2 regions of the Vannielia sp. ABF1_015 genome follow, and region 1 is predicted to be linked to the other one. Evidence: riboswitches for the same ligand, from Rfam matches in the RefSeq annotation. Region 1 holds a riboswitch; the other holds the start of a gene.
What was found. A riboswitch is a leader RNA that binds a small molecule or an ion and turns the genes downstream of it on or off. The one in region 1 is predicted to bind cobalamin.

Region 1 (3,397 bases):
AGCTGGAGCGGCGCGGCTATCTCACGGCGGGCGAGTTTGTGCCCGAGGTGGCGTTGGAACACCCCGATGCGCTGCGCAACCTGCATGTCGATTTTCAGCGGGCGGGCAGCGATATTGTCGAGGCGTTCACCTACAACGGCCACCGCGAGAAGATGCGGGTGATCGGCAAGGAAGACCTGCTGGAGCCGCTCAACCGCGCCGCGCTAAAGATCGCCCGCGAGGTTGCCGATGCAAAGCCGGGCAACCTGATGGCAGGCAATATCTCGAACACCAACATCTGGTCGCCGGACGACGGGGCGAAGCAGGCCGAGGTGCGGGCGATGTTTGAAGAAATGGTCGGCTGGGCCGTCGATGAAGGGGCCGATATCATCATCGGCGAAACCTTCTACTATGCGGGCGAGGCGCTTTGCGCGCTTGAGGTGGCTCGCGCCTCCGGCCTCCCGGTCGTTCTGACCCTCGCCCCCATGGCGGCCAGCGAGATGATGGACGGCACAGGCATTGTGGAAACCTGTCAGCAGTTGGAACAGGGCGGCGCAGATGTTGTTGGCCTCAACTGCTTTCGCGGGCCGCAAACCATGATGCCGTGGCTGCGCAAGGTGCGTGCGGCGGTGTCCTGCCATGTCGGTGCCCTCCCGATCCCCTATCGCACGCGCGCGGATGAACCGACCTTCTTCAACCTGAGCGACACCGGCGATTGCACCTGCCCGGCGCCCCATGGCCGCACCTTCCCGACCGCGCTCGATCCGATGTTTTGCAATCGTTACGAGATCGGGGCCTTCGCGCGTGACGCCTTCGCGCTGGGCGTCAACTATCTCGGCGTCTGCTGCGGGGCCAACCCGATGCTGATCCGCGAAGTTTCGGAAGCGGTCGGGCGCACCACCGAGGCCAGCCGTTACTCTGAGCGCATGGAAAATCACTTCATGTATGGCACCAACGCCCGGCTCCCCGCCCACATCAAGGCCCTTGGCGAAACCGCCTGATTGGCAAGGCCCGGCGGCCCGATCCGCCGCCGGGCCACGTGGTGCCGCAGGCGCGATGCAGAATTTTCACCCGGCGGCACCGATCTACATGTTGACAGCTCACCGCGATAAGCATCTATATGATGTTGCTTTGGTGCCTGTGATTCACGTCACAGGTGAAAAGGGAAGCCGGTGAAAGACCGGCGCTGCCCCCGCAACTGTAAGCGGCAAGCCGAGGCCCGTAACCACTGATGCATCCACGCATCGGGAAGGGGGCCAAGGCGGTTGAGCCGCAAAGCCAGGAGACCTGCCAAGGCAACACGACGACGAGTGCGGGCGGAGGGCCCGGGCGCGTGAACGGAGCCTGTAAGGGCCATCCGCTTCATGTCCCTGCTCCCCTGCCTAACAAAACAACTATGGGGACAGAGCAATGACAATCACCGTTTATTCCAAGCCTTCCTGCGTGCAATGCAGCGCCACCACCCGTGCGCTCGACGCGCGCGGCCTGCCTTACGAGGTCGTCGACCTGACAGAAGACGCGGGCGCGATGGAGCACGTCACCGGGCTGGGCTATCGCCAAGCCCCCGTTGTGATCGCCGGAGAGGATCACTGGGCAGGCTTTCGCCCCGACATGATCGGTCGGCTGTCCTGAGCCATGGGCGGGCTGGTCTACTATTCGAGCCGGTCGAACAACACGCACCGGCTGATTGAACGCTTGGGCCTGCCCGCCACCCGCCTGCCGCAACGGCCCGAAGACCCGCTCCCCGCGATCGACAGCCCCTTCGTGTTGATCTGCCCGACCTTCGCAGATGGTCAGGGCCGCGGCGCGGTGCCAAAGCCGGTGATCCGGCTACTGAACGACCCAGGCGCACGCCGCCTGCTGCGCGGCGTCATCGCCGGTGGCAACCGCAACTTCGGCGCCAGCTTTGCCCTTGCGGGCAAGATCATCGCCGCCAAATGCAACGTCCCGCTGCTCTACCGCTTCGAGCTGGCCGGAACCCCCGAAGACACCGCCCGCATCCGTGACGGGCTGGCCCGTTTCTGGGCCGAGCAAGAGGTAACACCATGCTTGACGCAAGCGAAACCGCCGATCTGGACTACCACGCGCTGAACGCGTTGCTGAACCTCTACGACGCGCAAGGAAACATCCAGTTCGAGGCCGACCGGATGGCGGCGCGGCAGTATTTTTTGCAGCACGTCAACCAGAACACCGTGTTCTTCCACTCGCTCGATGAGAAGCTGGGTTACCTTGTGGACGAGGGCTATTACGAGCCGGAAGTGCTGGACCAGTATTCGCGCAACTTCCAGCGGGCGATCTGGGATGCGGCTTATGCCAAGAAATTCCGCTTTCCCACCTTCCTCGGCGCCTTCAAGTATTACACCTCCTACACGCTGAAAACGCGGGACGGGCAGCGCTACCTCGAGCGCTACGAGGACCGGGTGGTGATGAACGCCCTCGCATTGGCGCGCGGCGACGAGGCGCTGGCGATGCAGCTGATGGAAGAGATCCTCGAGGGCCGTTTCCAGCCCGCCACGCCCACCTTTCTGAACGCGGGCAAGAAGGCGCGGGGCGAGTTCGTTTCCTGCTTCCTGCTGCGGCTCGAAGACAACATGGAAAGCATCGGGCGCGGCATCAACTCGGCGCTGCAACTCTCCAAACGCGGCGGCGGCGTGGCTCTGATGCTCACCAACATCCGCGAGCACGGCGCCCCGATCAAGGGGATCGAAAACCAGTCCTCCGGCGTGATCCCGGTCATGAAGCTGCTTGAGGATTCCTTCAGCTACGCCAACCAGCTCGGCGCGCGGCAGGGGGCGGGGGCCGTCTATCTCAACGCCCACCACCCCGACATCCTGCGCTTTCTCGACACCAAGCGCGAGAACGCCGACGAGAAGATCCGGATCAAGACGCTGAGCCTTGGCGTGGTCATCCCCGATGTGACCTTCGAATTGGCGAAGAAGAACGAGGATATGTATCTCTTCTCGCCCCATGACGTTGAGCGCGTCTATGGCTGCGCCTTCTCCGAGATTTCCGTCACCGAAGAATATGACGAGATGGTCGACAACCCGAAGATCCGGAAGCGTAAGATCAACGCCCGCGCCTTCTTCCAGACCCTCGCAGAGATCCAGTTTGAAAGCGGTTACCCCTACATCATGTTCGAGGACACGGTGAACAAGGCCAACCCCATCGCGGGCCGCATCGCCATGTCGAACCTCTGTTCCGAGATCCTCCAGGTCAACGAGGCGTCGGCCTTCAATGACGATCTGAGCTATGCGCAGATGGGCACCGATATTTCCTGCAACCTCGGCAGCATGAACATCGCCCGCGCGATGGACGGCGGCGACCTTGGCGCCTCGGTCGGCACCGCGATTAGGGCGCTGAACGCGGTGAGCGAAATGTCGGCCATCGACTCCGTGCCCTCGATCCGCAAGGGCAATGA
Region 2 (3,397 bases), 810 kb from region 1:
CTATATCGGCGTCACCGTCAACGGTGAAGGCATCGAAAAACCCGCCCTGCTGTGGATCAATGACGGCCTCATGGCCATCTTCTTCTTTCTTATCGGTCTTGAGCTGAAGCGCGAGCTGATGGAAGGCAAGTTGAAGAACCCCGCCGATGTGGTGCTGCCCGGCATGGCGGCGGTGGGGGGCATGGTTGTGCCCGCGCTCGTCTACCTCGTGTTCAACTGGGGCAACGCGGCCACCATTCACGGCTGGGCCATCCCGGCGGCGACGGACATCGCCTTTGCCCTCGGCGTTCTTGCCCTGCTCGGATCCCGCGTGCCGGCCTCGCTCAAGATCTTCCTGCTGACTCTGGCGATCCTCGATGACATGGGGGCCATCCTCATCATCGCGCTGTTCTATACCGCCGAACTGAAGATTGATTACCTCTTCCTTGCCTGCATCCCGCTGGCGCTGATGATCTGGCGCAACATGCGCGGGGCGCACCGGGTTGCACCGATCCTGCTGCTCGGCGTTGCGCTCTGGGTGCTGGTGCTCAAATCGGGCGTGCACGCCACGCTCGCCGGGGTGGTAACGGCCTTCTGCATTCCGCTGAAAGACAAGTGGAACAAGTCGCCCCTGCACTCGCTGGAGCACGGCCTTTCGCCCTATGTGCTCTACGTGATCGTCCCAATCTTCGCCTTCGCCAACGCCGGCGTGGTGCTGAAGGGCATGTCCTTCGGGGCGCTGCTCGATCCGGTGCCGCTTGGCGTGGCGCTCGGCCTGATCGTGGGCAAGCAAGTGGGCGTCTTTGGCACCACTTGGCTGATGGTCAAGATGGGGCTCGCCAAGCTGCCCTTCGGGGTCACATGGGCCCATATCTACGGGCTCGCCTGCCTCGCCGGGATCGGCTTCACCATGTCGCTCTTTATCGGCTCGCTCTCCTTCGACGATGCCGCGCTGATGAACGAGGTGCGCCTTGGCGTGCTGCTCGGGTCCGGCGTGTCGGCGCTCATCGGCTACTTCGTTCTGCGGGCGGTAACGCGCCCCGGTGAAGCCGAGGTGGCCGAGGCGCTCAACCAGCCGGGCGCAGCCGAGCGGGCGGAAGCCGCGGCGGAGTAGTCAGCCACCACCAACCCCATCGGCAGCGCGCCCTTTTTGGGCCTGCGCTGCCGACCCCGGGGGCAAAAGCGCCCGACATGGCGTCAAAGCCCACCCCCCCGGCGGTGCTGCCCAAGGGTTAACGAATCCCTTGCGCCTGCCGTCCCTCCTGCGCTACCCCCCAAATTGCTTCGGTTCGGGCGCAAGCCCGGAGCAAAAGGGAACGTGGTGCGGGAAGAACTCCCAATGCCACGACTGCCCCCGCAACTGTGAGCGGAGAGCGAGGCCGACGGGCCACTGGGGGAGAACCCCCGGGAAGGCCGGCCATCTCGCAATGACCCGCAAGTCAGGAGACCTGCCGAGGCGATCACCCTGAACCCGTGCGAGGGGCGCGGCGTCAACGGTCTGTTCCGTAGCGGTGACGAAAGCACCGTCCGCGGAAGGCCCCGCCATTCCAAAGACACCTCACCACACCGGCCTCTGTCATGGGGGCCGCATGACAAGGACTTTGGGCGCCATGAAGAGCCTCCTCGCCACCACAGCCACCCTCGCGCTTGCCGCCTCCGCGCTCACCGCGCAGGAGGCTTATGAACTCGACACGATCACCGTCACCGCCGACCTGTCGGGCGAGACAGAGACTGAGCGCACCGGCGCGACCGTCGAAGTCACCACCCGCGACGAGTTGGAAACGGCAGGCGATGATGACCTTGCCACCTACCTCTCCCGCCAGCCCGGCCTTTCGCTTGCCGCTGCCGGCGGCCCCGGCGGGCTGGCCGACATCCGGATGCGCGGGCTGCACCAGAAATACGTGAAAGTGCAGATCGACGGCATCGACGTGCTGGACCCATCCTCCCCCTCGCCCTCCTATGACTTCGGCTTGATGGGCACCTCCGGCCTTGGCCGCATCGAGGTCCTGAAAGGCTCGCAATCGGCGCAATACGGCTCCTCCGCCGTCGCCGGGGTGATCTCGCTGCAAAGCCGCCGCGCAACCGAGGAGGGCACCCACGTCTACCTTGAAGGCGAGGTTGGCAGCTTCGATAGCTTCGGCACCTCCGCAACGATCACCAGCAAGGGCACCCGGCACAACTTTGCCGTCACCCTCGCGCGGCTCGAGTTTGGCGGGTTTTCCTCTGCCGATGAGAATGACGGCAACACCGAGGCCGATGGCTTCTCGTCGCTGCGCCTGTCGTTCAATGGCGAATATGCCCTGTCCGATGCACTCACCATCGGCCTTGTGGGCTTTGCCGAAAAGAGCACAGTGGCGATCGATGGCGGCTTCCCCTTCGGCGACACCGACGAAGAAACCGATGGCACCTCCAACGGGCTGCGCGCCTTTGCCCGCTACGAGGCTGGCGCGGTGACCCACCAGTTCGAGGCCACCTATTACGACATCGAGCGGGACTACGCGGTCTCGAGCAACCGCTACGAGGGCGAGCGCCAAGGGCTGCGCTATCTTGGCCAAGCCACGCTGTCGCCCGCCGTGGAGCTCAACTTCGGCGCCGATTACACCGAAGAGGAGTTTGTCTCCGCCACCTTCATCACCGCTGAGGGCAAGCAAAACACCACCGGCGTCTTTGCCGAGGTGAACTGGGCCGCCTCCAGCCAGCTCGACCTCTCCGCCGCCCTGCGGCACGACGCGCAAAACCGCTTTGGCGGCCACACCACCGGCCGTCTGGCGCTGGCATGGCGCCCGCAGGAAGACCTCATCCTGCGTGCCTCGCTCGCCACCGGCTTCCGCGCCCCCTCGCTCTACGAGCTCTACGCGCCGTTCTACGGCAATGACACGCTGACGCCCGAAACCTCGCGCAGCGCCGAGCTGGGCATCGAAAAGCGGCTGGGCGGCGATGACTTTGTGAAGGCCACCCTGTTCTACACCGAGGTCGAAGACCTGATCGGATCCGACGCAGCCTTCGTCTACACCCAGATCCCCGGCACCTCCGTGGCCAAGGGGCTGGAGCTTTCGGGCCGCGTGGCGCTTTCCGATAGGGCGGCGCTCTTCGGGGCCTATACCTACACCGAAAGCGAGGATCCGGATGGCGAGCGCCAACTCCGCGTGCCCCGCCATGATCTGGTGCTCGGCGTCGAGGCCGATTTCGCCCCGCGCTGGAGCTTCAGCGGTGAAGTGCAGCACGTTGCCGATGTGCTCGACGTTGACGCGCAAACCTTCGTTCGCCCGATCGAGGGAGACGATTACACCCTCGTCAACGCCATGGTCACCTATGAGATCAACGATGGGGCCGAGGCCTACTTCCGCATCGAGAACCTGACCGATGCCGAGTATCAAACCGTCAATGGTTACGGTCAGGCCGATCGGGCCTTCTACGT

Region 2: linked by a shared signal. The riboswitch ahead of ACXAG6_RS04080 (TonB-dependent receptor plug domain-containing protein) and the one ahead of nrdH (glutaredoxin-like protein NrdH) in region 1 are both predicted to bind cobalamin.

The regions. Positions count from the first base shown of each region.
Region 1 is NZ_JBSWXT010000001.1:1,593,940-1,597,336, reverse strand. It holds gene ACXAG6_RS08000 (homocysteine S-methyltransferase family protein) at 1-980, shown strand, start outside; cobalamin riboswitch at 1,095-1,288, shown strand; gene nrdH (glutaredoxin-like protein NrdH) at 1,390-1,611, shown strand; gene nrdI (class Ib ribonucleoside-diphosphate reductase assembly flavoprotein NrdI) at 1,615-2,070, shown strand; gene nrdE (class 1b ribonucleoside-diphosphate reductase subunit alpha) at 2,025-3,397, shown strand, end outside.
Region 2 is NZ_JBSWXT010000001.1:784,187-787,583, forward strand. It holds gene nhaA (Na+/H+ antiporter NhaA) at 1-1,093, shown strand, start outside; cobalamin riboswitch at 1,248-1,449, shown strand; gene ACXAG6_RS04080 (TonB-dependent receptor plug domain-containing protein) at 1,590-3,397, shown strand, end outside.